Maricaulis maris: one gene and its partner. Each later gene encodes a partner of the first gene's protein in a complex. Links are inferred from orthologs where the notes say so. Each region holds a gene or a part of one and is shown in the gene's direction. Other genes may lie near its edges.

Evidence for each region.
Region 2: the proteins of groL (region 1) and metK are in contact, whole or in part, in a cryo-EM structure (PDB 8P4O), measured with the Escherichia coli proteins. The link is inferred for Maricaulis maris from one-to-one orthologs.

Annotation. Positions count from the first base shown.
Region 1 is NZ_AP027270.1:664,290-679,651, reverse strand. What follows is about bases 8,353-11,298. They hold groL (chaperonin GroEL), read left to right. Parts: upstream 8,353-8,972; coding sequence 8,973-10,625; downstream 10,626-11,298. Other genes in these bases: AAA969_RS02975 (glycoside hydrolase family 3 protein), read right to left, coding at 10,917-11,298; AAA969_RS02985 (co-chaperone GroES), read left to right, coding at 8,635-8,922. Outside these bases: AAA969_RS03025 (bifunctional riboflavin kinase/FAD synthetase), read right to left, coding at 1-937; AAA969_RS03020 (MaoC family dehydratase), read right to left, coding at 944-1,387; AAA969_RS03015 (response regulator), read left to right, coding at 1,509-1,895; AAA969_RS03010 (protein phosphatase CheZ), read left to right, coding at 1,950-2,639; AAA969_RS03005 (TIGR01459 family HAD-type hydrolase), read right to left, coding at 2,652-3,503; AAA969_RS03000 (EAL domain-containing protein), read right to left, coding at 3,581-4,804; AAA969_RS02995 (OmpA family protein), read right to left, coding at 5,003-5,671; katG (catalase/peroxidase HPI), read left to right, coding at 6,189-8,351; more of AAA969_RS02975, read right to left, coding at 11,299-12,026; AAA969_RS02970 (hypothetical protein), read left to right, coding at 12,234-13,379; hisS (histidine--tRNA ligase), read right to left, coding at 13,666-15,147; AAA969_RS02960 (hypothetical protein), read left to right, coding at 15,330-15,362.
Region 2 is NZ_AP027270.1:2,537,195-2,552,461, forward strand. Bases 8,363-11,213 are described here. They hold metK (methionine adenosyltransferase), read left to right. Parts: upstream 8,363-9,122; coding sequence 9,123-10,304; downstream 10,305-11,213. Other genes in these bases: metF (methylenetetrahydrofolate reductase [NAD(P)H]), read right to left, coding at 8,363-8,930; ahcY (adenosylhomocysteinase), read left to right, coding at 10,386-11,213. Also shown: AAA969_RS12070 (AGE family epimerase/isomerase), read right to left, coding at 1-853; AAA969_RS12075 (YebC/PmpR family DNA-binding transcriptional regulator), read right to left, coding at 878-1,636; AAA969_RS12080 (mannose-1-phosphate guanylyltransferase/mannose-6-phosphate isomerase), read right to left, coding at 1,727-2,800; AAA969_RS12085 (hypothetical protein), read right to left, coding at 2,924-3,193; AAA969_RS12090 (TIGR00282 family metallophosphoesterase), read right to left, coding at 3,399-4,214; metH (methionine synthase), read right to left, coding at 4,297-6,954; AAA969_RS12100 (homocysteine S-methyltransferase family protein), read right to left, coding at 6,967-8,025; more of metF, read right to left, coding at 8,022-8,362; more of ahcY, read left to right, coding at 11,214-11,795; AAA969_RS12120 (hypothetical protein), read right to left, coding at 11,880-12,290; AAA969_RS12125 (5-formyltetrahydrofolate cyclo-ligase), read right to left, coding at 12,314-12,895; AAA969_RS12135 (cell division protein ZapA), read right to left, coding at 13,092-13,517; AAA969_RS12140 (DUF4164 family protein), read right to left, coding at 13,522-13,959; AAA969_RS12145 (hypothetical protein), read left to right, coding at 14,031-14,618; AAA969_RS12150 (glycosyltransferase family 2 protein), read right to left, coding at 14,615-15,267. UniProt on the Escherichia coli protein: Catalyzes the formation of S-adenosylmethionine (AdoMet) from methionine and ATP.

The DNA of each region.
Region 1 (15,362 bases):
GTCCAGACAGACGGCTCAGCGCAGTCCGGGCGGCATTGGCGTCTGTCGCGATCTGGGCCTTGAGTGCATCGAGCCCGTCAAACCGCCGTTCCGAGCGCAGATGATCGAAGAACTCAACCTCCAGCGTGCGACCGTAAAGATCCCCGGACCAGTCCAGCAGGTGGACCTCGAGCAACTCGGTCGCGCCATCCACCGTCGGGCGCTTGCCGATATTGGCAACACCCGCGTGCGACGGGGTCTCACCATCGATCCCGACCCGGACGGCATAGACGCCATAATCGGGACGGACGAAATCACCCAGCGTCAGATTGGCGGTCGGGAAGCCGATCGTGCGACCGCGTTGATCGCCGCGCTGGACCAGCCCCTCGACAGTCCAGGGTGTCCCCAGCAGGGTCGCGGCCGCGGCCATGTCACCATCATGGATGGCCTTGCGGATCCGGGTCGATGAGACCTTGTCGGCGCCATTGCCGTGCAGTTCGGCGAAGGCGGTCGCGATCCCACGCTCGGCGCACAACTGCGCGAGCGCGTTCGTATCCCCGGCCCGGTCCGCGCCGAAGCGGAAGTCGTCACCGGTGACAATCCCGGCGATGCCCAGCCCATCGGCAAGCACATCAGCGACGAAGGCTGCGGGGGTCATCTTCGCCATCACCATCGAGAACGGCAGGACGTGCAGCTGCGTGACGCCCAGGCTTTCAAGAATGTGATTGCGGCGACGCTCGCTCATCAACCGGAAGGCCGGCGCATCCGGTGCGAAGAACCGGCGCGGATGGGGATCAAACAGGGCCGCCCCCAGGGGAGCGCCCAGTTCGCCGGCGAGGCCAGCCGCGAGCGCGATCACGTGACGATGCCCCATATGGACACCGTCAAAATTGCCCAGCGCAATGACAGCCCCGCGGCTATCCTGCGGCAATCCGCTATGGCCTCGCAGAACCTTCATGCGTGATCAGTCAGCCGTCTTGCGGTGACGCTTGCGAACCATGACCTCGGCTTCGGCTTGCATGGTCAGCTTGTCGCCGACATAGCAGGTGCAGTCCATGACGGCCTTGCGCGACTTCATGTCGACAGATTTGACCTCGACACGGGTGCGCACTTCGTCGCCGATCCGGGTCGGATGGAAGAAGCGCATGTTCAGGCCGAGAAAGATCGCACCCGGTCCGGGCAGCTGGTTTCCGAGCACGCCGGAAATATAGGATGCAACCAGAGCGCCGTGCGCAATTCGGCCGCGAAACGGCGTTGCGCGGGCGAATTCTTCGTCCATGTGGACCGGATTATAGTCCCCGGACACTTTCGCGAACATATCCAAATCGTCCTCAGTGACAGTTCTAACTGCCTCTGCGGAACGACCTATTTCCAATTCATCGAGGGCAATGCCGCGCACTTCGGACATGGGTGACTCCATCTTTCTACCCGCTTTAACCGATTTTTATCCGCGAATGTCTAGGGTCATGACTGAAGACAGCGGAACAAGCTGTCCTTGTGTAAACGCGCCGAGTGGATGGAGACTAAGCATGGCTGTCGATATGACGATGCCGATCCTGGTCGTGGACGACTACAAAACCATGATCCGCATTATTCGCAACCTGCTCAAGCAGATTGGGTTCGAAAATGTGGACGATGCCGCGGATGGCCAGGAGGCCTACGCGAAGATGCAGGAAAACAAGTACGGTCTGGTGATCTCAGACTGGAACATGGAGCCCATGACGGGCTACGAGCTCCTGCAGAAGGTTCGCGCTGACGAGAGCATGAAGGCGACGCCCTTCATCATGGTCACCGCGGAATCCAAGACCGAGAACGTGGTCGCTGCAAAGCGGGCGGGTGTAAACAACTACATCGTGAAGCCCTTCAACGCCGGAACTCTCAAATCGAAAATGGCCGCTGTTCTCGGCGACTTCTAGTCGTTTGATGAGCCGCCCTTTTCGTATTTGAGTCTGCAAAGGAAGGAGGGCCCCATGCCCGCCGCCAATGTTGCCGCGCAAGTCCGCACCTCCCTCGCCTCTCTGAAAGCGAGCGACCTGCAGGATGCCCAGATCATGGAAGTCCTCAAGCTGGCCCACCAGCTGACGGATACGATGAAGCTGTTCTTCAGCTCCCTCGACCAGTCGATCTGCCAGGAATTCAATTATATCGCGGACTATATCTCGCGGACCCGTGATGAGATCGCCGCCCTGCGGCCGAACGACATCAAGACCGAACGCATACCCTCTGCCGGCCAGGAACTCGAGGCTGTCGTCGGGGACACCGAACGGGCGACCGAGACGATCATGAGCGAGGCGGAAGCCGTGCTCTGCGACGATGAAGCCGACTATGATGCCTACCGGGCCAATGTCGAAGCCCGCATGATGACCATCATCGAGGCGTGCAGCTTCCAGGATCTCGCCGGTCAGCGTGTCTCGAAGGTCGTGACATCCCTGCGCCACGTGGAAAGCCGCGTGTCACGCTTCGCCGAAGTCATGGGCGTTCGCGATGCCGACCATGTGGCCGAAGAGAGCGCCGAGGAAAAGCGGGCCCGCGAGCTCTTGCTCAATGGCCCGGCGATCGGCGGACCGGAAACCAGCCAGGACGACATCGATGCGATGTTTACCGACGCGGCCCCGGTTTCCGATCTGGACCAGAACTCGATCGACTCCCTGTTCGACTAGTCGACCGACAAACTACCAGGTGAGCTGATCCGCGACATAGCGGGCCGACACACCATAATCCTTCAGCGCAGCGGCGGCTGTCTCGACATCGAGGCGGCCGCCGTTGAGCATGTCGCCGAGAATGCCGTCGGCAATGAAGAGGCAATCGACACCCGCCCGCATGGCCCCCTCGACATCAGTCTCCGGACCATCACCGATCGCCAGCACGCGCTCGAGCACCACCGTGTGGCCCTGCGCCTCGAGCGCCGCCTTCGCCAGCCTGTAGATCGGCTGGTGCGGCTTGCCGGCGACAATGCTGGTGCCACCCATCTGCCGATAGTGACGCGCGATGGCGCCGGCACAGACGATCAGCCGGTCGCCCGACTGGACGACGATGTCCGGATTGGCGCAAACCAGCTCGATCCCGCGCTCCAGGGCCCGAGCCAGGACCGCATCATAATCCTCAGGTCGGCCATTCTCGTAATCATCCGGACCGGTGCAGGTGATGAAGTCGGCCGCCTCGATATCGGTGAAGTCGAGATCGAGCCCGGCATAGAGGGCACCATCACTGGCGGGACCGATATTGAACGCCTTACCCGGGGTCCGCTTGAGCAATTCCTCATGGATGGCATCGCCCGAGGTAACCATGGCGTCGGTCGCACTCGAAGGCAGCCCCATCTGATCGAGAAAGTGCGCAAGGCTGGAACTGCGCCGCGGCGAGTTCGAGACCAGGCAGACCCGTCCCCCGCTCTGGCGGAATCGGATCAGCGCATCGACGGCTGCGGGCAACAAGTCGGTACCGTCTCGAATGACGCCCCAGACATCGCAATACAACGTGTCATAGCGGTCGCGAAGCGGGCCCAGCGTGGCGAGTTCGGGTAACATCACCTGCTTGAAGCAGGCCTGTGACAGCCGGTCAATGCGGCGTGTCGGCCGGCAGGCCGGGTCGCGGTGTGAACCGGTCAGGCCGACATCCGGGCAACATTGCCGCCGGTCTCGCGCGGGGCAACCTCCAGCATGTCGTCGCGCACAGGGCGCGGCTCGCCAAAGAGATGGCCCTGGCCGTAGGCCACATCCATTTCCAGCACTTCCACCACGGTCGCCTCATCCTCGATCTTGTCGACGATCAGTTCGATACCGTGACGTCCGAACAGGCCGGCCAGGTCTTCCGTGGCAATCGCACCCGCTTCGTAGCCGGCGATCGACTCGTAATTGTCGATGGCATCGAGCAGGCGGCGGCCACCGATCTTGGCAAAGCGAACGCCGGCCCGTTCCATCTCCGACAGGTCAAGCTCGACATGGGATATCTGGTCGATCGAGAAGCGGAACCCGAAATCAGCCATACGGGCCATGTTGCGGGCGGCGATGGCGTCGCGTTCCTCGAAGGCCTGCTGGGAGATCTCGAAGATCAGGGAGCTGGACAGGCTCTTGTTTTGACGGATGAAGTCGAGGAATTCCGGGAAGAAGGTCTCGTCCGCCAGGGAGTTGAGCGAGATATTGCAGAAGATCGCGACCTTGCGGTCCTGCCCGGTCAGGCGACGCACGATCTGCACGCAGCGGAACAGGAGGAGATTATCGACTTCGGCCATCAGGCCGGCTTCCTCGGCAGCCGACATGAAGGCCGCTGGCGCCAGCACGCGACCGGTCGCATCGCGCAGGCGGGTATAGCTTTCATAATAGGCCGTCCGGCGCTGCGGCAGGGTAACGATCGGCTGCAAATACAGGTCGACGCGGTTGGCGGCGAGCGCCTCGCGCACCGTGTCGATATCGGTCCGTGACGTGCTGGCGGCCTCGGGCGCGGCAGGCCGCGTCTGCACGCCGGCGGGACCGACGCGTCGGACCAGGTCCTCAAGCACCTTCACCTCGTGCACCAGCGCATTGTCGCGCTCCACCGATTCCGCACGCAGCTCGTCGGCGATCTCGTCAAGGCGCGCCTGGGCGGCTTCGAATTCCTCGGCGAGGGCCAGATTGGCAGCCTTGAGCTCGTGGATCTCGGTTTCCAGCACCCGTCGTTCCTGCCCGCGCGCCGCGGCCGAATGCGCCATGCCGGCGACGATGAAGACAATCGCCCCCATCATCCACGCATTTAGCGTCGGCATCAGGCCGAAGAACTCGAAGCCGATCGCAGCCACCGCGGCGACGGTGATGTAGGTCAGCAGGATCAAAATGTCGGATACGCGGGGCATGTGCGGCCTTCGAATCAGCGAATCGTCAGGTGTGCTTGAAGCTTAAGCTGTGTCGTCACCGGTTGTCGTTTGGTTAACGAAGGTAAACCCGACCCGCCCCTTTGGGGCCTAACAAGCTGATTTATAAGGTGATGCATAAATTAAAGCGGCCCGCCGATCCGGCGGGCCGCTCTCATTCGCAGTCAGAAACCCCTGGTATCAGGACGCAGCATGCGGCCGGATCAGGATTTCAACGCGACGGTTTTGCTGGCGACCCTGGGCCGTGTCGTTGGACGCGATCGGCGAGCGCTCCCCCATCCCGGCGATATAGAAGCGGTCGCGCAGGACACCCTGGCCGATCAGGTAATTGCCCACCGAAAGGGCCCGGCGCTCGGAGAGCTGCTGATTGTAGGCGTCTGCACCCACGGAGTCGGCATGGCCGACGATATCAACATAGGTCGCCGGGTAGCGGTTCAGCACCGTGCCGACATCAGACAGGATACCGTAGAACTGACCCTGGATATCGGCCGAGTTGGTGGCGAAGGTGACATCACCCGGCATGATCAGGCGAAGATCATTGCCTTCACGCCGCACACCGACGCCGCTGTCCGACAGGGCTTCGCGCATGGCGGCTTCCTGGCGGTCCATGTAATTGCCGACCGCACCCCCGGCGAGGGCGCCGATACCGGCCCCGATCAGGGCATTGGTCCGGCCTTCTTCGCTGTCATTGGTGTTGGTCAGATATCCCAGCGCCGCGCCTGCCGCGGCGCCCAGGAGGATGCCGCGACCGGTGTTGTTGGCCCGGGTTTCACCGGTGTACGGATCGGTGGTCGTGCACGCTGCCATGGACAGCGCCGCGACGGTAAGGACTGCAGTGCGGAGTTTCATTGAGGCTCCCTCTCGATAACGCAACTCTAAGCCTATCATATCGAACCAGATGATGGGCATGGCAATCTCCGATTTATGTTTTGCCAGATGAACGCAGGCTGACTGACCCCGGCCCTGCCCAAAAGTCCCCGGCTCGCCGGGCGGTCAGAGGCATCAATCCAATCAATATCTTCCATAATTAATATCGATTGGATTTATGGCCGATCAGCGCGTACAGGTTGAATCTTCAGACGGCAGACCTTCAGCGCCGGATCGACCTGTTACGGTGCCCTGCCCGAGCATGATCAGCTGCCCCGTCGGAATGCGGATACCTCCATTCCCACACGCGCACCGCGACACTCGGTGACGGGCGGCACCATTGGGGAGCCACCTTATGAGAACGCGCACCAAGTCTTTCCTGTTTACCTCCGCGGCAACGCTATCGCTCATCCTCGCGGCCTGTTCGTCGCCCGAGACCGGCAGCGATATGAGCGCCGACACAGAGGCTTCGACCGAGACCTACGCGGCAGCCGATGCGATGCCGGCCGCTGCGACACCGGATGCCCCGAGAACCAACGCCTTCTGGTGGCCTGAGCAGCTCGACCTGACCCAATTGCGGATGAACGAAACCACCCGCTCGAACCCGCTCGGGGAGGATTTCGACTATGCAGAAGCCTTCATGTCGCTCGATCTCGATGCCGTGAAGGTGCAGATCCGGGAGCTGATGACCACCTCGCAGGACTGGTGGCCGGCCGATTACGGGCATTACGGCCCCTTCTTCATCCGCATGGCCTGGCATAGCGCCGGCACCTATCGGACCTGGGATGGTCGCGGCGGCGCCGGTGGCGGCCAACAGCGTTTCGAACCGCTCAACAGCTGGCCGGACAATGGAAATCTCGACCGCGCCCGGCGACTGCTGTGGCCGATCAAGCAACAATATGGCGAAGCCATTTCCTGGGCCGATCTGATGATCCTGGCCGGCAATGTCGCGATGGAGGACATGGGCTTCCAGACCCTCGGTTTCGCCGGTGGCCGCGAGGACGACTGGCAGGCCGAGCTTGTCTATTGGGGCCCAGAAGCGGACATGCTGGCCAGCCAGCGCTATGACGAGAACGGTCAGCGCCTCGAGCGCCCGCTCGCGGCAGCCCAGATGGGCCTGATCTATGTCAATCCGGAAGGCCCCAACGGTGTCCCGGATCCGCTGCTGGCGGCCGCCGACATTCGCCGGACCTTCAACGCCATGGCCATGAATGACGAGGAGATTGTTGCCCTGATCGCCGGCGGTCACACCTTCGGCAAGGCCCATGGCGCACACGACCCGAATGAATGCACCGGACCGGAGCCGGCCGCTGCCGGCGTCGAGGCCCAGGGCCTGGGCTGGGAAAACTCCTGCGGCACCGGGAACGGCGCTGACACGGTCACCTCCGGCCTCGAAGGCGCCTGGACCTCGGCCCCAACGCGCTGGACCCACCAGTATCTGCAGAACCTGTACAATTTCGAATGGGTGCAGACACGCAGCCCGGCCGGCGCCATCCAGTGGGTCCCTGCCGACATCGAGGCGGCGATGATCGTTCCGGACGCCCACACGCCAGGCGAGTTCGAAACACCGATCATGTTCACCACCGACCTTGCCATGCGCGAAGATCCCGCTTTCCGCGAGATTTCGACCCGCTTTCTCGAGAATCCGGAAGAGTTCGAGGCGGCCTTCGCCCGCGCCTGGTTCAAGCTGACCCACCGCGACATGGGTCCGCGGGCCCGCTATCTCGGGGCCGATGTTCCGGCGGTCGAGCTGCTGTGGCAGGATCCGGTACCGGCGGTTGATCATCCGCTCGTCGATGACGGCGACATCGAGCGCCTCAAGTCCGACATCCTCGGCTCCGGCCTGACGGTTCCTCAGCTGGTGCGCACGGCCTGGGCGGCCGCCGCCTCCTTCCGTGACACCGACATGCGCGGCGGCGCCAATGGCGGTCGCCTGCGGCTGGCACCCCAGAACAGCTGGGCGGTCAACAACCCCGAGGAAATCGCGACAGTCCTCGCGTCGCTGGAACAGATCCAGGGCGATTTCAACGACGCACAGACCGACGGCACGCGGATCTCGCTGGCCGACCTGATCGTGCTCGGCGGTGCCGCAGCCATCGAGCAGGCCGCCTCCGAGGCCGGGCATGATGTCGCCGTCCCCTTCGCCCCGGGTCGCACCGATGCCAGCGCCGCGCAGACCGATACCGAGAGCTTTGCCCTGCTTGAGCCGCATGCCGACGCTTTCCGCAACTATCTCGGCGATGATCATAGCCGCGGGCCGGCCGCACGCATGGTCGACCGAGCTGACCTGCTGTCGCTGACGGTTCCGGAGATGACGGTGCTGATTGGTGGCCTGCGCGCCCTGGACGCCAATACGGGCGGCGGCGCCCATGGCGTCTTCACCGACCGTCCGGGCACGTTGAGCAATGACTTCTTCGTCAACCTGCTCGACATGTCGACCCGCTGGCAGCCGACCGATGCGGAATATGTCTATGAAGGCGTCAATCGTCAGACCGGCGACGTCACCTGGACCGCGACCGAGGTCGACCTCGTCTTCGGCTCCAACGCCGAATTGCGGGCCGTGGCCGAAGTCTATGCCTTTGGTGATGGCGAGGACCGCTTCGTCGCCGATTTCATCGACGCCTGGACCAAGGTCATGCAACTCGACCGCTTCGACCTCTAGCCTGGACTCAAGACCGCATCCGGCCTGATCATCCGGCCGAATGACGCCAACAGGACGGGTCGCCCCAGACCGGGGCGGCCCGTTTCCTTTTCGCTGCTTCAGCCCCCGGGCCCGGTGTGAAGCCGCGGAATGCTGGGCGTGTCAGAAATCGCATCACGGACCTCTTGACGCCCGCCCCACTGCCTCTTATCTCCCGCTCTGTTAGCAGTCGGTCAGGGTGAGTGCTAAATCGCCTTGGCCGAGTGCCAGAAACCTTCAGTCCTCTGTTTGGAGATAGACAAAGATGACTTTTCGTCCTCTGCACGATCGCGTGCTGGTAAAGCGCGTCGAAGAAGAGTCCACGACCAAGGGCGGGATCATCATCCCGGATACGGCCAAGGAAAAGCCGCAGGAAGGCGAAGTCGTCGCAATCGGCGGCGGCGCGATCAAGGAAGACGGCTCAGTGCGTCCGCTCGACGTCAAGGCCGGCGATCGCATCCTTTTCGGCAAATGGTCCGGCACCGAAGTCACCGTTGACGGTGTCGAGCTGCTGATCATGAAAGAGTCCGACATTCTCGGCGTGATGGCGTAACCGCCACCGCCGATCTGAACACCCTCAACTAGAAGAACGGATATAATCCAATGGCTGCCAAAGACGTACTTTTCGGCTCCGACGCGCGTGAACGCATGCTGCGCGGCGTCGATATCCTCGCCAACGCTGTCAAGGTCACGCTCGGTCCCAAGGGCCGCAACGTGGTCATCGAGAAATCCTTCGGCGCACCGCGCACCACCAAGGACGGCGTCTCCGTCGCCAAGGAAATCGAGCTCAGCGACAAGTTCGAGAACATGGGCGCTCAAATGCTGCGCGAAGTGGCCTCGAAGACCAATGACGTCGCCGGTGACGGCACCACGACCGCCACGGTCCTGGCCCAGTCCATCGTCCGCGAAGGCATGAAGTCGGTTGCGGCCGGCATGAACCCGATGGACCTGAAGCGCGGCATCGACAAGGCCGTTGCCCTCGTCATGGAAGACATCAAGGCCAGCTCCACCCCGGTGAAAGACTCCGCTGAAGTTGCCCAGGTCGGCACCATCTCCGCCAATGGCGAGAAGGAAATCGGCGACATGATCGCCAAGGCCATGGACAAGGTCGGCAAGGAAGGCGTCATCACGGTCGAGGAAGCCAAATCCCTCGAAACCGAGCTCGACGTCGTGGAAGGCATGCAGTTCGACCGCGGTTACCTGTCGCCCTACTTCATCACTGACGCCGACAAGATGCAGGCCGAGCTGGAAGAGCCCTACATCCTGCTCTTCGAAAAGAAGCTGACCTCGCTGCAGCCGATGCTGCCGATCCTGGAAGCTGTCGTCCAATCCTCGCGCCCGCTGCTGATCATCGCGGAAGACGTTGAAGGCGAAGCCCTGGCCACCCTCGTGGTCAACAAGCTGCGTGGCGGCCTGAAAATCGCTGCCGTCAAGGCCCCGGGCTTCGGCGATCGTCGCAAGGCGATGCTGGAAGACCTCGCCATCCTGACCGGCGGCCAGGTCATCTCCGAAGACCTCGGCATCAAGCTGGAAACCGTCACGCTCGACATGCTCGGCTCGGCCAAGCGCGTCAACATCACCAAGGACGACACCACGATCGTCGACGGTGTGGGTGACAAGGCCCAGATCGAAGCCCGCGTGAACCAGATCCGCCGTCAGTCCGAGGAAACCACCTCGGAGTATGACCGCGAGAAGCTGCAGGAACGCCTCGCCAAGCTGGCCGGCGGTGTTGCGGTGATCAAGGTTGGCGGCGCCACCGAGATCGAAGTGAAAGAAAAGAAGGACCGCGTCGACGACGCCCTCAACGCCACCCGCGCTGCGGTGGAAGAAGGCATTGTCCCGGGCGGCGGTGTTGCCCTCCTGAAGGCCTCAGCCAAGCTGGCCGGTCTGAAGGGTGACAACCCTGACCAGACGCAAGGCATCGCGATCATCGCCCGCGCCCTGCAGTCCCCGATCCGTCAGATAGCCACCAACTCCGGTGTCGAAGGCTCGATCGTGGTCGGCAAGGTGATGGAAAACGCCTCCCCGACCTTCGGCTTCAACGCCCAGACCGAAGAGTATGGCGACATGCTCGAGTTCGGCGTCATCGACCCGGCCAAGGTCGTCCGTACCGCGCTTCAGGACGCGGCTTCTGTCGCTTCGCTGCTGATCACCACGGAAGCTGCCGTGGCCGACGCACCGAAGGACGACAGCGCCGGCGGCATGCCCGACATGGGCGGCATGGGCGGAATGGGTGGCATGGGCGGCATGATGTAATCATGCCGGTCACCTGACCGACTAAAAGAGAGGGCCGTCCCGATGGGGCGGCCCTTTTCTTTGGTATCCCGGAGTTGGTGCACAACCGAGCTGCCACGCGTTTCTTCCCCGCACGTGGGGAAGTGGGCCGACGCGCAGCGGCGGGTCGATGGGGTCCGAGCGTAGCGAGGAAGGACCCTGACACGGATGGACCCATGCCGCCTTCGGCGTCACCCCTGCACCGCTTCGCGGTCCCCCTCCCCACGCTGTGGGAAAGAAAAGACGCGCCCGCGGGACGGCCGGCGCGGCGGACTAGCCCAGCCCGACCCGCGCCTTCAGCACAGCCAGTCGGGCGACCGACTGGTTGATGCGGTGCTCGGTCAGGCGGCCCTCGGCGATGGCGGCCTCGACCCAGCCGACAATGCGTTGCGGCAGTTCGGCGTCGGGCGCGGCCGAATTGGACAGCATGATCATGTCATTGCCGGCCTCGATCGAGCGCAGCACGGCTTCGCGCTGGCTGTAATTATTGCGGATCGCGCCCATGTCGAGATCATCGGTCATCACCACGCCGGTGAAGCCGAGCTGTCCGCGCAGCAGATCGTCGAGAACGGGCTTCGAGAAGGTCACCGGTTCGCCGCTCGGATCGAGCTGGCGATTGGTCAGATGCCCCCCCATCATCAGATGGCCCCGGCCCTGGTCGATCAGCTCGCGGAAGGGCGCCAGTTCGGCTTCGCTCCAGGTGTCGGAGATATCGACGAAGCCGTCATGACTGTCACCGCGGGACCGGCCATGGCCGGGGAAATGCTTGATCGCGCAGGCGATACCCTCGCCCTCGAAGGCGTCGATGAAGGCGCCGGCATAGGCGGCAATGGTATCGCCGTCACTGCCATAGGCGCGGCCATGACGTCCGATCACGGCATTCTCGGGGTCATGCAGATCGGCGACGGGGGCCAGATTCATGTTGAAACCGGCGGCGTGAAACTCTGCCGCGCCGAGCCGGTAAAGCTCGCCCGCGCCTTGCGGCGAGCGCGCCGCGGCGATCTCCATGGCCCGCGGGATATGGGTATAACCGAGGTCGCGCGACAGGCGCTGGACCAGCCCGCCCTCCTGGTCGATCGCCATCCAGGCGTCGGGGCGGGTCGCCCGGAAGCGCGCCGCCGAACCTTCGGCGCCCTCGCGGGAGCGGACATTGTGGCGCAGGAACAGCACGCCGCCGATCCGCTTCGCCGCCAGGTGGGCGTCGATAATGTCGGCGCCTTCGGTCTCGTTATGCGAGCCGATAAAGCCCATCAGCAGCATGTCGCCGACGCGCTCGGCCAGCGGCCGCTCGACAACGGTCTCGGACAGGGCAGTCACCCGGGAGCCGGTCGCCGCCACCAGTGTGGCGGCGATACCCGATTGCAAGACGCGTCGTCGATCCATGATCCGCTTCCGTCACTCACTGTACAGCCTGCGAGAATGGGCACCGCTCCGGCGGCTGGCAAGCCTGTCGCGCCGAAAGACACAGTCGGAGAGCGGTCCGGATCGGCTCGGAACCACACGGGGCGTGACAAAAAATTTAGCCGCAAACAGGGACGCCGTAAGGCGCGGGCCGCCAGGGTGGTGCCACATCGAAGAGGGATAGATGCGATGAAGAAGTTTTTGCTTGCGGGTGCCGCGCTCGCCGTGACCGGGGCCGCGGCCTTTGCGCTGGACGATGACGGGGTCAGCCGGACCCGGGTTCATGTCTCGGCCGACAGTGATGCCATGTTCATGGGCGATGACGGCCAGATCGTGGAGATTCGCGGCGCCAATGGCGATCGCACCATCCATATCGACCGCGACGGGGAACGCTCGGTCATCCGCATTGATGACCAGGAGATCGAGATCGTCGACGGGACGGTGCTCATTGACGGCGATGCAGTCGAAGTTTCACCGAATAGTGTGGTGATCATCGAGGGTGATGAGGTCCGGGTCGTCGAGGGTCGCCGGGTCCGCATGGAGCGCGAATTCGAGGTCCACATGGCCGAGCGCGCCCAGCATCTGGCCGAGATGGAAAACCATCTCGCCGACATGGCGATCGAGCTTGATATCGACGGGGTTGGCCATGGCGTCCTTCAGTCGCTGACGCTCGCGCTGGAAGGTCTCGACGAAGACCGCGTCCTGCAGTCGCGTGACTGGGACGAGTTGAGCGCCGAGGAGCAGGCCGAGGTTCGCGCAGAACTCGAAAGCGCGCGAGCCGAGATGCGGGCTGCCATGGACGAGGTTCGCCGCGAGCTGCGCGACAACCGCGCTGAGACCGATGACGACCGTCGCCGCGTGCGCGTCGAGATCCAGCACGCGGCCCGTGAGATGGCCCGGGCCGAGCGGGAAATCGCCCGCGAGAGGGTACGGGACAGGGCTCATGCCGAGCGCGACCGGGCACACGCCGAACGCGACGCGGCGCGGGCCGAGCGCGAGCATGCCGCGATGATCCACGCCGATACCGAACGCCTTCACCAATTGCTCGGCGATAGCGACGCCCGCGACATCCGGGTCGAGGACAGCGATGGCCGTCAACGGGTCTGGATTGATGGTGAAGAGCAGACCGGCGATGACCTCGTCGAGTGGCTGAACCGGCTCGAGGTCGACCGCCTCTCCGGTGGCCGGCTCGAAGGCAGCACCGATGACCGCGACGTTCGCCGCAATGTCCGCGTCGAACGCATCCAGCGCACCGAAGGACGGCGCGTAATCGACCTCGATGATGGCCAGCGCGTCGTGATCCTCGAATACACATCCGAAGACAAGGACGACTGATCCTCGCCTGATGCGGCGAAACGGGGCGGTCCGGCACAAGCGGGCCGCCCTTTTCTTGTCTGGCCTCCGGTTTTGAGCGGCCGGTCCGCCACCGGACAAAAAAAAGGGGCTGGCAATGGCCAGCCCCGAGATAACGGTTGGTCGATAAAGGACGCCTCCTCCCCGAAGCGCCAAAGAACCAAGCGGTCAGGCCCAGTTCCGAGTCTGACGTTGACGTGGGCACCCGGTTACGTCAACCCCCATAATCCGGAGAGCTGGGGACAAGGTCCGCCATGGCCTCGTTTTTTCAGCCTGCCCGGTGGCGCTCGACCAGCGCCGAGACCGCGCGGAGCCAGTCGGTCCGGGCGACAGTTTCCTGCGCCGGCTGCTCCTCGCGCCACTGCTTGTTGTCACTGATATCGGCGGCCAGGCGGGCACCGAGCTTGAGGTCCTTGATCGTCACCAGACCTTCCTCGCGCTCATTCGAGCCGACGATGACGGCCGCCGCGGCACCGCGACGATCGGCGTATTTCATCTGCTTTCCCATATTGCCGGAGCCGACAAAGGCCTCGGCCCGGAAACCGGCCGCGCGCAGCTCGCGGGCCATGGCCAGATAGTCCGCCGAACGATCCTTCTCGCTGGCGACCACGAGAACCAGCGGCTTCTCCTCGACCGAGCCGGTCAGGCCCAGGGCCGACAGGGCGGCGGCAAAGCGGCTGACGCCGAAGGAGAAACCGGTCGCCGGCACAGCCTGGCCGGTGAAGCGCGACACCAGGTCATCATAGCGACCGCCGCCGCCAACCGATCCGAACTGGATCGGCGAGCCGTCGTCATAGCTGGCCTGGGCCAGCAGCTCGGCTTCGAAGACGGGCCCGGTGTAATAGCCAAGGCCGCGCACCACGGACGGGTCGAACAGGGCGCGGTCGACATCGACCCCGATCGCGGTCAGCACCGCGTCGATCTCGGCCAGCGCGGCGAGCCCGGCCTTGCCGGTGTCGGAGGTCCCGATCAGCGGCTCAAGGCGCCCGATGACATCGCTCCGGCTGCCGCCACCAGCGTCGAGGAAGCCTAGAACGGTATCGATTCCGGCGGTATCCAGCCCGGCGCCCTCGGTGAAGTCGCCCGACTCGTCCTTACGGCCGCCGCCGAGAAGCAGGGCCACGCCGTCGCGACCGAGCCGATCCAGCTTGTCGGCAGCGCGTAGCACACGCATGCGGCGCTCCGGGTCGGCCGCACCGATCGTTTCCAGCACACCGTCGAGAATGCGCCGGTCATTGACCCGCACCACATAATCGCCATCGGCCAGACCAACCGCGCGCATCACATCGGCAGCGAGCGCGATCATCTCGGCATCCGCTGCGGCACCGGCGGCACCGACCGTGTCAGCATCGCACTGGACAAACTGCCGGAAGCGGCCCGGGCCCGGCTTTTCATTGCGCCAGACATCGCCGGCCTGGTAGCGCCGGTAGGGCTTGTTCAGGTCCTGGAAGTTCTCGGCCACGAAGCGGGCGAGCGGCGCGGTGTGATCATAGCGCAGCGACAGCCACTGCCCGTCATCATCCTCGAGCGCGAACACGCCCTCATTGGGACGCTCCTCGTCGGGCAGGAACTTGCCGAGCGCGTCGGCGTATTCAAAGGCCGAGGTCTGAAGCGGTTCGAAACCCCAGTCGTCATAGATCCGACTGGCGGTCTCGACGAGATGGCGCTCGACCCGCAGGACAGAGCCGCTGCGGTCTTCAAAGCCGCGCGGACGACGGGCCTTGGGTCGAAAGGGTTTCTTGGCGCTCATCACGATCTCCGATCTGGTTGGCCTCTCCGCCGGCGCGGACAAGCCCATGTCAGGCGGTGTTTTCCACGAGCAGACAGGCCCTGTGAACCCGCACACGCACACCGCAAGGGGAGATGCCGGTCGATTCACCGGAAATCAAGGCGTTACTGCTAGAACAGGCTGAGACTGACCGGGAGCCTGCCATGAAATCCGCCCTCTTCGCCGCGATCGCCGCC
Region 2 (15,267 bases), 1.9 Mb from region 1 along the record:
CCCGCGAAATAGCACTCATCATGAAACCGGTGGCAGGGTTCACACCAAACATCTGAGCATGGTGATACAGGCGCTTGGCAATCTGGTCCGGAACCGGGCCACCAGCTCGCTGATACGAATCGAGGAGCCACACCCACTCCATCTCATGACCCGGTTCGACAACATCCCCGACCGTCGACGGATCAGGACGCCACTGATCATCGAAAAATTCCATCAGACACCCGCTGGCAGAATCGATGAAGCGCGTCACAAGCAAGCCAAGCACCTCGCTCGCCCGATCCAACCACATCCGATCGCCGGTCACGGCGTGCCAAGCCAGCATACACTCGAAAAAATGCATGTGTGGATTTTGCCGGCGCGTCAGTGTTGGGGCCCCGACACTCTCTGCGTACCCGCCATGGACATGTCGCAAATCAGCATCAAGAAACGCCAGAATGGCCTCAGCCTCACGCCGATATCGCGGATCATGCGTCAACCGATACAGCCAAGCCAGAGCCAGGAGGATGAAGGTATGGTCGTATAAGTCGCGGGTCGAATCTTCGACCCCTCCGGAATCAGTCAGGCGATGCACCCAGCCCCCGGATCCGTCCGGGGCTTTTGCGCGCTGTTCCAGAAGTTCATATCCATCGATCGCCAGATCGGCACTGTCACACCAACCCGCAATATGGGCTCGCGCGAAGACATATACCTGTCGAGCCTGTGTACGGACGCGCCGGGAATCGCCGGTGACCGGTCTACCGTCAAGGCTCAATGCCTCAAGAAAACCACCCGACCGACGGTCCCATGCGTGCTCCGCCCAGTAGGGGAGCGCAATATGCCTGCACCAATCGGCGTATCGCTGAACCGAGTTCATAACCGCCGCCCCCAATGGCGCTCGTCAGAGTTGCGCCATATCCTCGTCGGAAATGTCGAAATTGGCGTAAACGTTTTGCACGTCATCGCTATCTTCCAGCATTTCCATCATCTTCATCAAAGATCCGACCTTGTCGCCGGTGACTTCGATGAGGTTCTGCGGCTTCCATATCAGCTTGGCAGAGGAGGGATCCTCGAACGTCTCCGACAGATTGCCGACGACTTCCATGAGATCCTCGCGCGCCGTGTAAATGACGTGCTCACCTTCATTGTCCTCGTCGCCGGGCTCAGACGTGACATCCTCGGCACCGGCTTCAATCGCCGCTTCCATCATGGCGTCTTCATCGGCCTTCGACAGCGGGTAGCGGATTTCTCCGACATTATCGAACATGAAAGCGACAGACCCGGTCTCGCCCAGATTACCGCCATTCTTGGCAAAGGCGGTGCGGACTTCGGCCGCCGCACGATTACGGTTGTCCGTCGAGACTTCAACGATCACACCGATCCCGGCGGGACCGAAACCTTCATAGCGAATGTCTTCATAGGACTCGTCATCGCCCCCCGACGCCTTGTCGATCGCGCGCTGTATATTGTCCTTGGGCATGGACTGGCCCTTGGCATTGGCGATGGCCAGACGCAGGCGCGGATTGGCATCCGGGTCCGGGCCGCCCATCTTGGCAGCGATGGAAATTTCCTTGGACAGGCGCGAGAACAGCTTGGAACGCAGCTTGTCCTGGCGCCCCTTGCGGTGCTGGATATTGGCCCATTTGGAGTGTCCGGCCATGATCGGCTTCCCTATTCCTGCGGATTCGAGGCGACTTCCTTACCCAGAATGGCGCCCCAACGCTACTGCTCGCGCCACATGCAAGCGGTCTCAGAGCAAATCCGTCCGCCCCTCTTCTTTCAGCGCATCGACCAATGCCTTCACATCCTGGGATCGACCGGCGTCGCTTACGAGAACAGCATCGTCCGTCACGACAATCACGACATTCCGGACCCCGACGACCCCAACCCGGGGGCCCGTCGACATGACGTATGAATCGCGGGTCTCAACGAAATGCACATCGCCCCGGGCAACATTGCCATCGGCTGTCTTGTCAGACGCTATTTCCCAAAGCGCCTGCCAGGCGCCGATATCGGACCAGCCAATATCAGCCGGCACGACGACCGCCTTGTCGGTCTTCTCCATGACCGCGTAATCAAACGAGTTCGACGGGCAGTTTGCGAAGCTATCCACGCACAAATTGACTTCATCGCCATTATTGCTGGCGTTTTCCAGAGCCAGGAAAGACGCACTGGCGATCTCCGGGCAATGTCGGTTCATCTCGGAGATGACCGCGCCTGAACCGAAAAGAAAGATGCCGGCATTCCAATAATAGGCCCCGGTATCAATAAACCGCTGGGCAGCTTCACGATCCGGCTTTTCCGTGAAGCGCCTGACCCGGTACCCCTGACCCAGCTTCTCGCCGCGCTCGATATACCCGTAACCGGTCTCGGGCCCGGTAGGCTGCACGCCGAACGTGATGATCGAACCCGCCGTCGCGAGTTCAGCGGCCGCCTCGATCGCCGTGTGGAATCCATCGACATCGCGAATGTGGTGATCGGCCGGCAGCAACAGGACAAAGGCGTCGGGTCCATACTCGCGCGCCACCAAATGAGCCGCGACCGCAGCCACCGCGGCCGTGTTTCGCGCCACGGGTTCGATCACATAATGAGAGGTCGGAACGCTCATCGCTTCGAGCTGAAGCCGCGCCAAAGCATGCTGGCGCTCATTCAGCACGATCATCGGGCGGGCAAAAGAAAAATCCCGCCGCGTGTCACTCACGCGCGCTACAGTCTCCTGAACCATCGTCAGCTCGGAAACCAGTGCATGCAGCTGCTTCGGATGGGCAGTCCGCGAGAGCGGCCACAGACGAGTTCCGGAGCCTCCCGACATGATGACCGGCACTACCTGTCTCACGACATCCCCCTATCCGTCAGAACCGCGCCCACATGAACCATATCGGCGCTGGAACGCAATATCATTGGGCGAAGCATTGGCAAAAGCGACAGAGCGACAAGGCCGCAAGCGCTAATGGTCGGCCAAGGCGTAGGGTTTGTGCGCCGGGGTTGCCGGGGGGAAATCACGCGCCGCGAGGTAAGCCAGCAAGCGCCCGAGAAAATCTGCGCAATCTGTCTGAACAACCCGCAGGTGGGCGTTTCCTTCGAGGCTGCTCGATGTAAAAACGCAGGGCGTCTCGGCGGTCTTTTCAGCATCCATCGAGCGTAAAAACGCTGCCAGGTGCTCATCGAATTCATGGGCCGCGCGCACATCATCAAACCTGATCGTTTGCTTGAACACGTCCCTTCCCCCTTTGCCCTGCGCTGAACACGGCCACCATTTCTAAGCCGGGAAGCACCGCTCCTAGCGTGATGGCCATCACGCGCGCCTCACACTTAAACCTAGCAAGTCCTCTGCCAACACGCTAGCGGCACACCAAAGGCGATCAACCGGTTGCAGCTGCGCACCGACCGTATTGCGCTGCATCGCAGCAAATTTGTCACATTCAGACGGGAAGCGTCTCGGACAGCTGGCCACCAAGGCGGATCGGTTCACAGCGGAGCGCCAGACCGGTGGAATCATCGGTCTCCACGAAGACGCCACACAGTGTCGCCTCACCCGTCGCCGGCTCGAAACGGGCCGACCGCATGCGCGTGGTGAAGCGGCGCAGCGGCTCTTCCTTGTCCATGCCGATCACACTGTCATAGTCACCACACATGCCGGCATCCGTCTGGTAGGCGGTTCCGCCCGGCAAGACGCGGGCATCTGCGGTCGGGACATGTGTGTGCGTACCGACAACCAGGCTGGCGCGGCCGTCACAGAACACACCCATCGCCATTTTCTCGCTCGTCGCCTCACCGTGAAAGTCCACGATGGCCGCATCGGCGACCATGCCAAGGGGTGCGGCGGCGAGTTCGCGTTCAACGGCCGTGAACGGATCGTCCAGGGTCTCCATGAACAGGCTGCCCATGACATTCATGACAAAGACACGGCGTCCGTCGGGAAGGTCATACAGATTGGCTCCCGCACCCGGCGTTGAGCCAACCGGGTAATTGGCGGGCCGGAGAAGACGGGGCTCACGATCAATGAAAGTGAGCGTCTCGCGCTGGTCCCAGGCATGATTGCCCAGGGTCAGCACGTCGGCTCCAAGATCGAAAAGCTGATTGCAGATCCGCTCTGTGACGCCAAATCCGGCGGCTGCGTTCTCGGCATTGATGACGACAAAGTCGAGTTGCAGAGCCTTCCGGACCCGCGGCAGGTGGTCCTCGATCGCGCGGCGGCCGGTCTTGCCGACAATGTCTCCAAAAAAGGCCAGGCGCATGAAAAAGGCTCCGTCAGCGGTCAGGCCGACGGATATGGCGCATCAGACGTGGAAAGTCCAAGTCATCGCTGATGCAGCCTGCTCAGGCCGCTGTCTGCGACCCTGTCACATAGTCGAGGATCGGCGCCAGACAGCGCTCGGCTTCCGCGACCGTCCAGCCCTTGCGCCGGGCATAGTCCTCGACCTGGTCGGGAAGGATGCGACCAACCGCGAAGTAATGGCTGTCCGGATGCGAGAGATAAAGGCCGGAAACGGACGAGGCCGGGGTCATGGCAAAGGAGTCGGTCAGGTCGATCCCGGTCGTCTCTGCCGCGTTGAGAAGGGTAAAGAGGGTTCGCTTTTCCGAATGGTCCGGCTGCGACGGGTAGCCCGCTGCCGGTCGAATGCCGGCATAGGCTTCCGCGATGAGCTCACGATTGCTGAAAGCCTCGTCGGGCGCATAGCCCCAGTATTCGCGACGCACCCGTTCATGAAGCCACTCGGCCGCGGCTTCCGCGAGACGGTCGGACAAGGCCTTGAACAAGATCGAGTTGTAATCGTCCTTCGCCGCCTCGAAACGGGCCATCAAATCCGGATTATCGCCAGCCGTAACGGCGAACCCGCCAATCCAGTCGGCATGCCCGGCCGGGGCCAGGAAGTCGAACTGGCAAACATGGGGGCGGTCATTGTCCTTGGCCGCCTGCTGGCGAAGACCATAAAAGCGGGCGAGCTCTTCGCGGCGGGTGTCATCGGTGTAAAGCACCGCGTCATCCCCGTCACGATTGGCGGGCCAGAAGCCGACCACGGCGCGCGGCTCCAGCAGCGCCTCGTCGACCATCCGCGCAAGCATCGCCTGGGCATCGGCAAACAAGGCCCTGGCCGCCTCGCCGCGCTTGGGGTCCTCGAAGATCGCCGGATAGCTGCCCTTGAGCTCCCAGGTAAAGAAGAAAGGTGTCCAGTCGATATAGTCGACCAGCTCGGACAGGGACGGCTTCAAAACCGTCAGTCCAGGCTTGGCAGGCGCCGGTAGCGAACACGCATTCCAGTCGCAATCCCACGCCTTCTCCCGGGCCCGCTCGAGCGGCAGCCGCGCCTTCGCCGAACGCGCAGCAAGCCGTCGCTCCCGGATCCTGGCGAGATCGTCCTTGACCGATTGGGCATAACTATCGCGCTGGTCAGACAGGAGTTTCGAGACCACCCCGACTGCGCGGCTGGCGTCCAGCACATGGATCACCGGGGCGACGCTGATGGCCGGATCGATCTTGACCGCAGTATGGGCCGGGCTGGTCGTGGCGCCACCGATCATGAGCGGGATGTCGACCTTCAGGCGCTCCATCTCGGACGCCACAAAGACCATCTCGTCCAAAGACGGGGTGATCAGACCGGACAGGCCAATGATATCTGCCCCTTCTTCCCGCGCCGTTTGGAGAATTTTCTCGCACGACACCATCACGCCGAGATCAATGACGTCATAGCCGTTACATTGCAGCACTACGCCGACGATGTTCTTGCCGATGTCGTGGACATCGCCCTTCACCGTCGCCATCACGATCTTGCCGTTGGACTTGCGCTGGTCCCCGGTTCTGGCCTTTTCGGCTTCCATGTAGGGGATCAGGTGGGCGACAGCCTGCTTCATGACCCGCGCCGACTTCACCACTTGGGGCAGGAACATGCGGCCGTCGCCAAACAGGTCGCCGACGACGTTCATGCCGTCCATCAACGGCCCCTCGATGACGTGGAGCGGACGCTCACACGCCTGGCGCGCCTCTTCCGTATCCTCAACGATGAACTCGTTGATCCCGTGCACAAGGGCGTGACGGATCCGGTCATTGACCGGGGCTTCGCGCCATTTCAGATCGCGGACCTTGGCCGGACCGCTCGCCTGCCCACGATACCGCTCGGCGGCCTCCAGCAGACGGTCAGTGCCATCATCGCGCCGGTTGAGGATCACATCTTCGACCAGCTCGCGCAGCTCGGGCTCGATGTCGTCGTAGATGTCGAGCTGACCGGCATTGACGATTCCCATGTCCATGCCGGCCTTGATGGCATGAAACAGGAAGACCGAATGCATCGCCCGCCGCACCGTCTCATTGCCACGGAAGGAGAACGAAATGTTCGAAAGACCACCCGAAACATGACAGCCGGGCAGGTTCTCGCGAATCCGGCGCGTCGCCTCGATGAAATCGACAGCATAGTTATTATGCTCCTCGATCCCGGTCGCCACGGCGAAAATATTGGGGTCAAAGATGATGTCTTCCGGCGGAAAGCCGATCTCGTCGACCAGGATTTTGTAAGCGCGGTCGCAGATCTCGAACTTGCGCGCGGCGGTATCAGCCTGGCCGGTCTCATCGAACGCCATGACCACGACGGCCGCACCATAGGCCAGGCACTTGCCGGCCTGCTCGCGAAACTGCTTCTCGCCTTCCTTGAGGCTGATCGAATTGACGATCGCCTTGCCCTGGGTGTTCTGCAGACCCGCTTCGATGACGTCCCATTTCGAGCTGTCGACCATAACCGGGACGCGGGCCACGTCCGGCTCGCCTGCGATCATGCGCAGGAAGCGGGTCATGGCCTCGACACTGTCGAGCAGGCCCTCATCCATGTTCACATCGATGATCTGGGCACCATTCTCGACCTGCTGACGGGCAACAGACACGGCTTCCGCATAATCACCCTCGGTAATCAGCTTCCGGAAGCGGGCCGAGCCGGTAACATTCGTACGCTCGCCAACATTGACGAAACTGGGGACGGAAACGGTCATGTCAGAATGGCCTCAGGATGCCAGCTCAAAGGGTTCCAGGCCGGACAGGCGCATAGCACGCTTGTGTTTGGCCGGACGACGAGGGGCCGCTGAACCGGCAGCCGCGGCAATGGCCCGGATATGATCCGGCGTGGTGCCGCAGCAGCCACCCAGAATGTTGACCAGGCCGGACTCCGCCCATTCGCCGAGATGGGAGGCGGTCTGGTCCGGCGTTTCGTCATACTCGCCCATATCGTTCGGCAGGCCGGCATTGGGGTAGGCGATGATGCGGGTATCAGCGACACGGGACAGCTCGCTGATATAGGGCCGCATCTCATCGGCACCCAGCGCACAATTCAGCCCGACCGCCCAAGGCCGGGCATGCCGGACCGAGTACCAGAAGGCTTCGGCCGTCTGGCCCGACAGGGTTCGTCCTGATCGATCAGTGATTGTTCCGGAGATAATGATGGGAACAGTGTTGCCGGTCTGGGCGCGCAGATCGAGCAGGGCCTTGATCGCCGCCTTCGCATTGAGGGTATCGAAGATGGTTTCGATCAGAAAGAAATCGACGAAAGCTTCCATCGCCTCCGCCTGTTCGAGATAGGCCGCGCGAACGGTCTCGAAATCGACATCGCGAAAGCCCGGATCGTTCACATCCGGCGAGATGGACAGTGTCTTATTGGTCGGACCGATCGCGCCGGCCACTGCCCGGATACTACCCGTCTCAGACGTGACCTGGTCCGCAGCCTCGCGGGCAAGTCGCGCACCTTCACGGGCGATTTCCGGCGCCAATGCCTGCATCTCGTAATCGGCCTGTGCGATCGAGGTGGCCGAGAATGTGTTGGTTTCAACAATGTCCGCGCCAGCCTCGAAATAGGCCCTGTGTATTGCTTTCACAGCGTCCGGCGCCGAAAGGTTGAGAATGTCATTATTGCCCTTGATCGACACGCCCCAGTCAGAAAACCGCATTGCCCGGTAGCCGTCTTCATCAAGCTTGAGATCCTGGATCTGCGTCCCCATGGCCCCATCAAGAATGAGTACCCGCTCCGCTCCTTTGGCCTCTATAGCCTTGATACGGTTTTCTCGCGTCATGATGCCGCCGCCACCCGTGCTCGATCCCCGGATCTGACACCCAGCAGCTGACAGGTCGAGAGTGCCAGCTCGGCTCGATTGAGCGTATAAAAATGGAACCCGTCCACCCCGCCATTCCGCAGATTACTGCACAGCTTCGCCGCGACATGAGCTGTGACCAATTGGCGGGTGACAGGATCATCGTCGAGTCCGTCATAGGCCTCGTGCAACCATTTCGGCAAGCTGGTGCCACAAAGCCCTGCGATCCGCTTCAGTCCGTTGAAATTAGGTTGCAACATAACACCCGGCACCAAAGGAATATTGACCCCAGCCTCCACCGCCCTATCCCGGAAGCGGAAATAGATATCCGCATCGAAAAAAAACTGGGTAATTGCCCGCGTGGCGCCAGCATCAATTTTGGCCTTGAGCAAATCAATATCAAAATCCGGAGTGGGACTCTCCGGGTGTGTCTCGGGGTAACATCCGACTGAAATCTCGAAATCGCCAATATTCCGAATCCCGGCAGCCAGCTCAGCTGCGTTAGCATATCCGTTTTCCGGCGGCGAATACGCTCCGCCAATGGCATCGGGCGGATCTCCGCGCAACGCCACTATGTGACGCACGCCGGATGCCCAATAGTCACGGATCACCTCATCGACCTCCTCTCGCGTCGCATTGACACAGGTGAGATGGGCGGCAGGCCGGATAGTTGTTTCCTCGACGATCCGATGGACAGTCCGATGGGTCCGATCACGGGTCGACCCGCCAGCCCCGTAGGTCACAGACACGAAGCTAGGTGCGAGCGGCTCCAAACGAGAAATCGATTCCCAAAGCGTGGCTTCCATCGCGTCTGTTTTGGGAGGGAAAAATTCGAACGAGACCGCGAGGTCGCGGCTGGCGTTCGAAATCTCGGCATCGGGTCCCATGATGTCACTCCTTGAAGCCCGTAAAGTTAAGGCAGGCCCTACATGTTCACATAAAGATATCTTTATATAAGATTGATGGCTAGCCCCGCCGTAAGGTTGTTTCAGCACCAGAATTTTAAGCACCCCCGGCAGCTCGCACTTGCATCGCGGCCCCAGTTCTGGTCTATGCCCCGCATATAAAGCGATCTTTATATGAGGATATATGCCGTGAGCCGATCGTCCTACATTTTTACATCTGAGAGCGTTTCCGAGGGCCACCCTGACAAGGTGTGTGACCGTATCTCTGACACTATTGTCGATCTGTTCCTCGGCAAAGACCCAGAAGCTCGCGTTGCGTGCGAGACCCTGACCACCACCAATCAGATCGTCCTGGCCGGTGAAATCCGTTGCGCCGCAGCGGTTGACGACGCCGAAATCGAGGCTGCAACCCGTGAAGCAGTGCGCGACATCGGCTACGAGCAGGCCGGATTCCATTGGAAAAATTCTACCTTCCAAAACTTCCTGCATGAGCAGTCCGCCCACATTGCCCAAGGCGTCGACGCCAGCGGCGACAAGGATGAGGGCGCCGGCGACCAGGGCATCATGTTCGGATACGCCTCGGACGAGACACCCCAACTGATGCCGGCGCCGATCACCTACTCGCACCAGATCCTCAAGCGCATGGCCGAGCTTCGCAAATCAGGCGCGCGCCCCGAGTTTGAGCCGGACGCCAAGTCCCAGGTCACCATGCGCTATGAGAATGGCGTTCCGGCCGGTGTGACCTCTGTTGTGGTTTCGACCCAGCACAAGGAAGGCCTGACCCAGGCTGACATCCGCGAGCTGGTCCGCCCGATCGTCGCGGAGGTCCTGCCGGAAGGCTGGTTCCCGCCCGAGGACGAATTCTACGTCAATCCGACCGGCACGTTTGTGATTGGTGGACCGGACGGCGATGCCGGTCTGACCGGTCGCAAGATCATTGTCGACACCTATGGCGGCGCGGCACCGCATGGCGGCGGCGCCTTCTCAGGCAAGGACCCGACCAAGGTTGATCGCTCGGCCGCCTATGCCTGCCGCTGGCTGGCGAAGAATGTCGTCGCCGCGGAGCTAGCCAAGCGCTGCACCATCCAGGTGTCGTACGCAATTGGCGTCTCCAAGCCGCTCTCGCTCTATGTGGACCTGCACGGCACCGGACGCGTCGACGAAGCCAAGCTCGAAGATGCTCTGATGCAAATGGCAGACCTGTCACCGCGCGGCATTCGAACGAAGCTTCAGCTGAACCGCCCGATCTATGCGCGCACAGCGGCCTATGGCCACTTTGGCCGTACACCAACCGACGATGGCGGCTTTTCATGGGAGCGCACCGATCTCGCCGATCAGCTGCGCGGCCTACTCTAAACACCTCAATCACTTTGGGCCGGCGATGTCGGCCCAAACCCCAACACACCAATACTGCCCAAAAAGAAGGACCTGATGGTCATGACGCAATTTGCTGCGGACAAACCCTATGTCGTGAAAGACATGTCGCTGGCCAAATGGGGCCGGATCGAATTCGACATGGCCGAGATTGAGATGCCGGGCCTGATGGCCTTGCGCGAAGAATACAAGGACGCGCAGCCGCTCAAGGGCGCGCGCATTGCCGGCTCGCTGCACATGACCGTGCAGACGGCGATCCTGATCGAGACGCTGACCGCTCTGGGTGCTGAAGTGCGGTGGGCCTCGTGCAACATCTTCTCGACCCAGGACCACGCCGCCGCCGCGATTGCCGAGACCGGCGTGCCGGTCTTCGCGACCAAGGGTGAGACGCTTGAGGAATACTGGGACTATGCCGACGCCATCTTCCATTGGCCGAACGGCGAAACCGCCAACATGATCCTCGATGATGGTGGCGACGCGACCATGTATCTGATCCTCGGCGAAAAGGCGGAGGCCGATCCGTCCATCCTCAATCACCCGAAGTCGGAAGAGGAAACCTTCCTCTTCGCCCAGATCAGGAAGCGCATTGCTGCCTCCCCGGGCTGGTTCGCCAAGGCAAAGGCCGCGATCAAGGGTGTATCGGAAGAAACCACCACCGGCGTGATGCGTCTCTACCAGATGCACAAGCGCGGCGAGCTGCCCTTCCCGGCGATCAATGTGAATGACAGCGTCACCAAGTCGAAATTCGACAATCGCTATGGCTGCCGCGAAAGCCTCGTCGACGCGATCCGTCGCGGCACCGATGTGATGATGGCCGGCAAGAAGGCCGTCGTCTGCGGTTATGGCGATGTGGGCAAGGGCTCCGCCGAATCGCTCGCGGGCGCCGGCGCCCGCGTCTATGTCACCGAGATCGACCCGATCTGCGCCCTGCAGGCCTGCATGGATGGCTTCGAGGTCGTCCGCCTGAATGACGTGGTCGGCGACATGGACATCTTCGTCACCGCGACCGGCAACAAGGACATCATCACCGTCGACCACATGCGCGTGATGAAGGACATGGCGATCGTCTGCAATATCGGCCACTTCGACAACGAGATTCAGGTCGAGAGCCTGAAGAATTTCAAGTGGACCAATGTGAAGCCGCAGGTCGACCTGGTCGAATTCCCGGAAGGCAACCGCATCGTTCTGCTGTCGGAAGGCCGCCTGGTGAACCTCGGCAATGCCACCGGCCACCCGAGCTTCGTGATGTCTGCCAGCTTCACCAACCAGACGCTGGCCCAGATCGAACTCTGGACCAAGGGCGAGAACTATTCGAACGAGGTCTACATCCTGCCCAAGCACCTCGACGAAAAGGTCGCCGCACTGCACCTCGACAAGCTCGATGCCAAGCTGACCGTGCTTTCGGAAGACCAGGCCGATTATATCGGCATCCCGCAAGCCGGCCCGTTCAAGGCCGAGCATTACCGCTACTAGGCCAGCGACCAGGCCAGCGCCGAGGCCTGTCCGGCATGCACAGCAAACGCCCCGGTTCCACGAGCCGGGGCGTTTTTGGTCCGGCTATTCGGTAATCGGCAGGCAGTTGCAGGCGGCTGCGGACGTCCAGTCCAGCCGGATCCAGCAAAGCGCCGTCTCGCGATCATGAAATTGCCCGACCTTCCGGCCGAGCGAGTGGGCGACGGTGGCCACGATCATCGACACGGTCTCCTGGTCCTCGGCGCGACCAACGAAGCCGAGCTTGGTGCCGGGAAGAAGGTCATCGACAAGGCCCTGGACGTTATCGATGATTTCAACCGGCGGCGCCTCGATCGAGGCGTCTGTAATGTCGATAATGGCGCCGCGCACGGAATTGGCATTCGCCACCGCCTTCAACTCGAGACGGGATGCCCTGATTTCATCACCGCTGACGACGCCGATATGGATCAGGCAGGCTGCATGATTGGCGGGAACATGTGTGACGGTGAAAGTCATTGCGTGCCGGCTTGCTCCCCTGATCAGGCTCGTTCATCCCGAAAATCGTACACTTCAGCATCCGTGACCAGCCCATCCAATGGCTCATCATGAGCTTGGGCGGGAAGCTCGGCAACCATTTGACAATCGAAAGCCAGACCGATCGCGAGGATGGGGCCGGTCGCACGCAGAGCGGCCAGCGTGTAGTCATAATACCCTTTGCCGAAGCCAAGCCGGTTACCGGCCCGGTCGCAAGCAAGCAGCGGAACCAGGACCAGACCCGGGTGACACTCCGGCTGGCTTGAAAGCGGCTCGAAGACGCCCATGCCGCGCCGCTCCAGCGCGTCACCCTTCCGGTAGGCGCGGAATGTCAGCGGACGCCCCGGCCCCTCGACCACGGGAAGACACAGCCGGGCTCCACCGGTGACAAGACGCTCCATGAGCGGGCGGGGGTCGATTTCGCCGGCAAGCGGCCAGTAGCCGGCCACGACGCCACCGGGTGACGGCAGCCAATGGTCCGGAAATCGGGAGGCGAGCGCCCGCCCCGCATCCGGCGATACCAAGCCGGCTTCACGACGCCGCTCCAGCATGCGGGACCGCAGCGCGGGCTTGTCCGTGGAAATCATGTGGCGGCTCCACTCGCGCCGTTAGAGCGTGTATATCCCCACAAACCCGACTGTTCAGGTGGGCACCACTTGAACGGGACCAGGGTCCCAGACAGAGGCAGTTCCCTCGTGGAGGTGTACGGTCCGCAGGATAAACGCTCCAGTCGAACGCAGCAGATAACCGCCACCCCCTATGTGGGGCCGAATGGGCCGAAGCTCAAGCGTCGGCTTCGGCAAGTGCGTCATTCTGCGCAGACAGGATTTCATCGTCATCCGCATCGAGCTCACCGGTTTCCATCGCCCCGGCGAAACGCTCCATCCGGGCAGCCAGCCGGTTGAGCTGGTCGGTCAGACGCGTGCGGGCTTCGGCATGCAGGCTGGCGGCGCCGTGATTTTCGTGCCGCAGGCGTTGCAACTGGCCCTCGAGGCTCTCGATGCGACCGTCGGACTCCCGCAAATCGTCGACAAGAATGAGCGACGCCATCAGCAATAGCCGCAAATCACCGATCTGGCCGACCTGGCCCGAAATTTCCGAGACGCGCTTGTCGAGGCTTGCCGCGAGCTCGCGAAGATAAGCTTCCTGACCCTCTTCGCAACCGATGGTGAAGTCCCGACCATTGAGAGTGACGGTCACGCGCGACATCGGCTCAGTCCTCCCCACGGAGAAGATCACGGAGTTCGGTTATCGCGCCATCCAGCGCGTCTGACGCAAACTGTGCCGCCTCCTGCAAAGCGGCCTCGCGACCGCGCGCCTCGTCCAGCGCTTCGGCGAGGTGGGCGCGATCAACATCGGCGTCCCGTGCTTCGATCGCGGCAAGCTCGGCCCGCTTTACCCGCGACCGCATGGACCGCGCTGCACCCTCCACGCGCGTCATGGCGCCGTCCAGCCGTGCGATCACAGCCTCCAGGGCATCTTCAGGCATATCCGGACGCACGTTCATGCGCTGAGAATCAACTGTGTCGCGGCAAAGTTCAAGTTCTTGATCAACTTCATCCCCTGCGGCATTGAGTTCATATCCCTTCATGGCGGTGAAAAGGGGCCAAATCGAGGTGCCGCGGCCGGTCGGCCTGCCGCCGGGCATCATTTGACGCTTGTGTCCTGACAGTCCACAAGGTCAAAGCTTTACAGCGCTCGAACCAAAGGCGATTTCGACAGATGCTTTCCCTTCCCGACTGGGCATTCTACCCGATCGCGACCGCAGCGGCTGCCGCCATGATTGCCGCGGCCATGAGCTTTGGGGACACCGATCACCGCACACCGGAGGAGATTCGCGCTGAGGGCCTGATCTATGAGGGCGAACGCCTGGCGGGGATGACACTGGGAAATGGTCTCACTATCGAATTCCTCACTGAGGACGGCTCGCAGTTTGCCCGCATTGCCGCAGCCCGCGGTCCCTTGGACGGCCTCCAGTCGGCGGGTGCGTTTTTCACGCTGTCACCAGACGAGATCGAAGCGTTTCAGGGGCACCGCCTGCGAGTGACTTACACACTCCGGGCAACCCCGGACCAGGGGGCTGAACAGACCCTCCTCAATGTCTTCATACCCGGTCGGAGCCAGGCCGATTGGGAGAGCCAAGAAACCAGCGAAAACTATGAGAGCCTGACGATCGAACTCTTGCCCGCGCGCTGCGAACTTGCCTTCGCCTATGTCAGCCTCTGGCCGGACTGGCGCGCACAGCGCAACCGGATCGACCTGCAGCGTGTCGAAATCACCGCGTTGGAACCCCTGCCCTGCGAAAGTTAGGGCTTCTGTCGACTCAGCAGGCGTACTTTCGCCCGCCGTGTCAGCAGGTCGATCGGGTTCCAGTTCATCATGCGGGCAATCGCTGACGGCGGAACCCGTCTCGCCTTCTGAACCTCAGCCCGTGTCAGGAATATATCCCTCCGGCCGGCCAGACCGTCTCCCAGGGCTCGCGCGAAAACACGCCCTTGACCGAAGCGAAGTGACGATAACCAGAGCAGCCCGGTCACCAGAACATGGCCAGGAAGCAGCAACCAGAAAAGCCAGCCCGGGGTGTTCTTGAGGAAGACCCACAGCCGGTTGCGGACACCGTGATAGGTTGCGAATTCCGAACGTCGGCCGGAAGATCCATAGCCAACATGATCGACCGCCGCGCTGGCGAGCTGGATGACCTGATAGCCCTGCAACCGGGCACGGTAGCCAAGGTCGACATCCTCATTGTAACAGAAAAAGCGCTCATCAAACCCGCCCAGGGCTTCATAGACGTCGCGCTTTATGAAGAGCGCCGCGCCGCAGGCTGCGAACACTTCGCCCTCGGGGAGCGACCGGGCAGGTCGCCCATAGCCGGAGCGATAGGCCAAGCCGAGCGCATGGTAACAATCGCCTGTGCCATCCAGTGTATCGAGCTGATTGGCTACAAACTGGGTCGAGC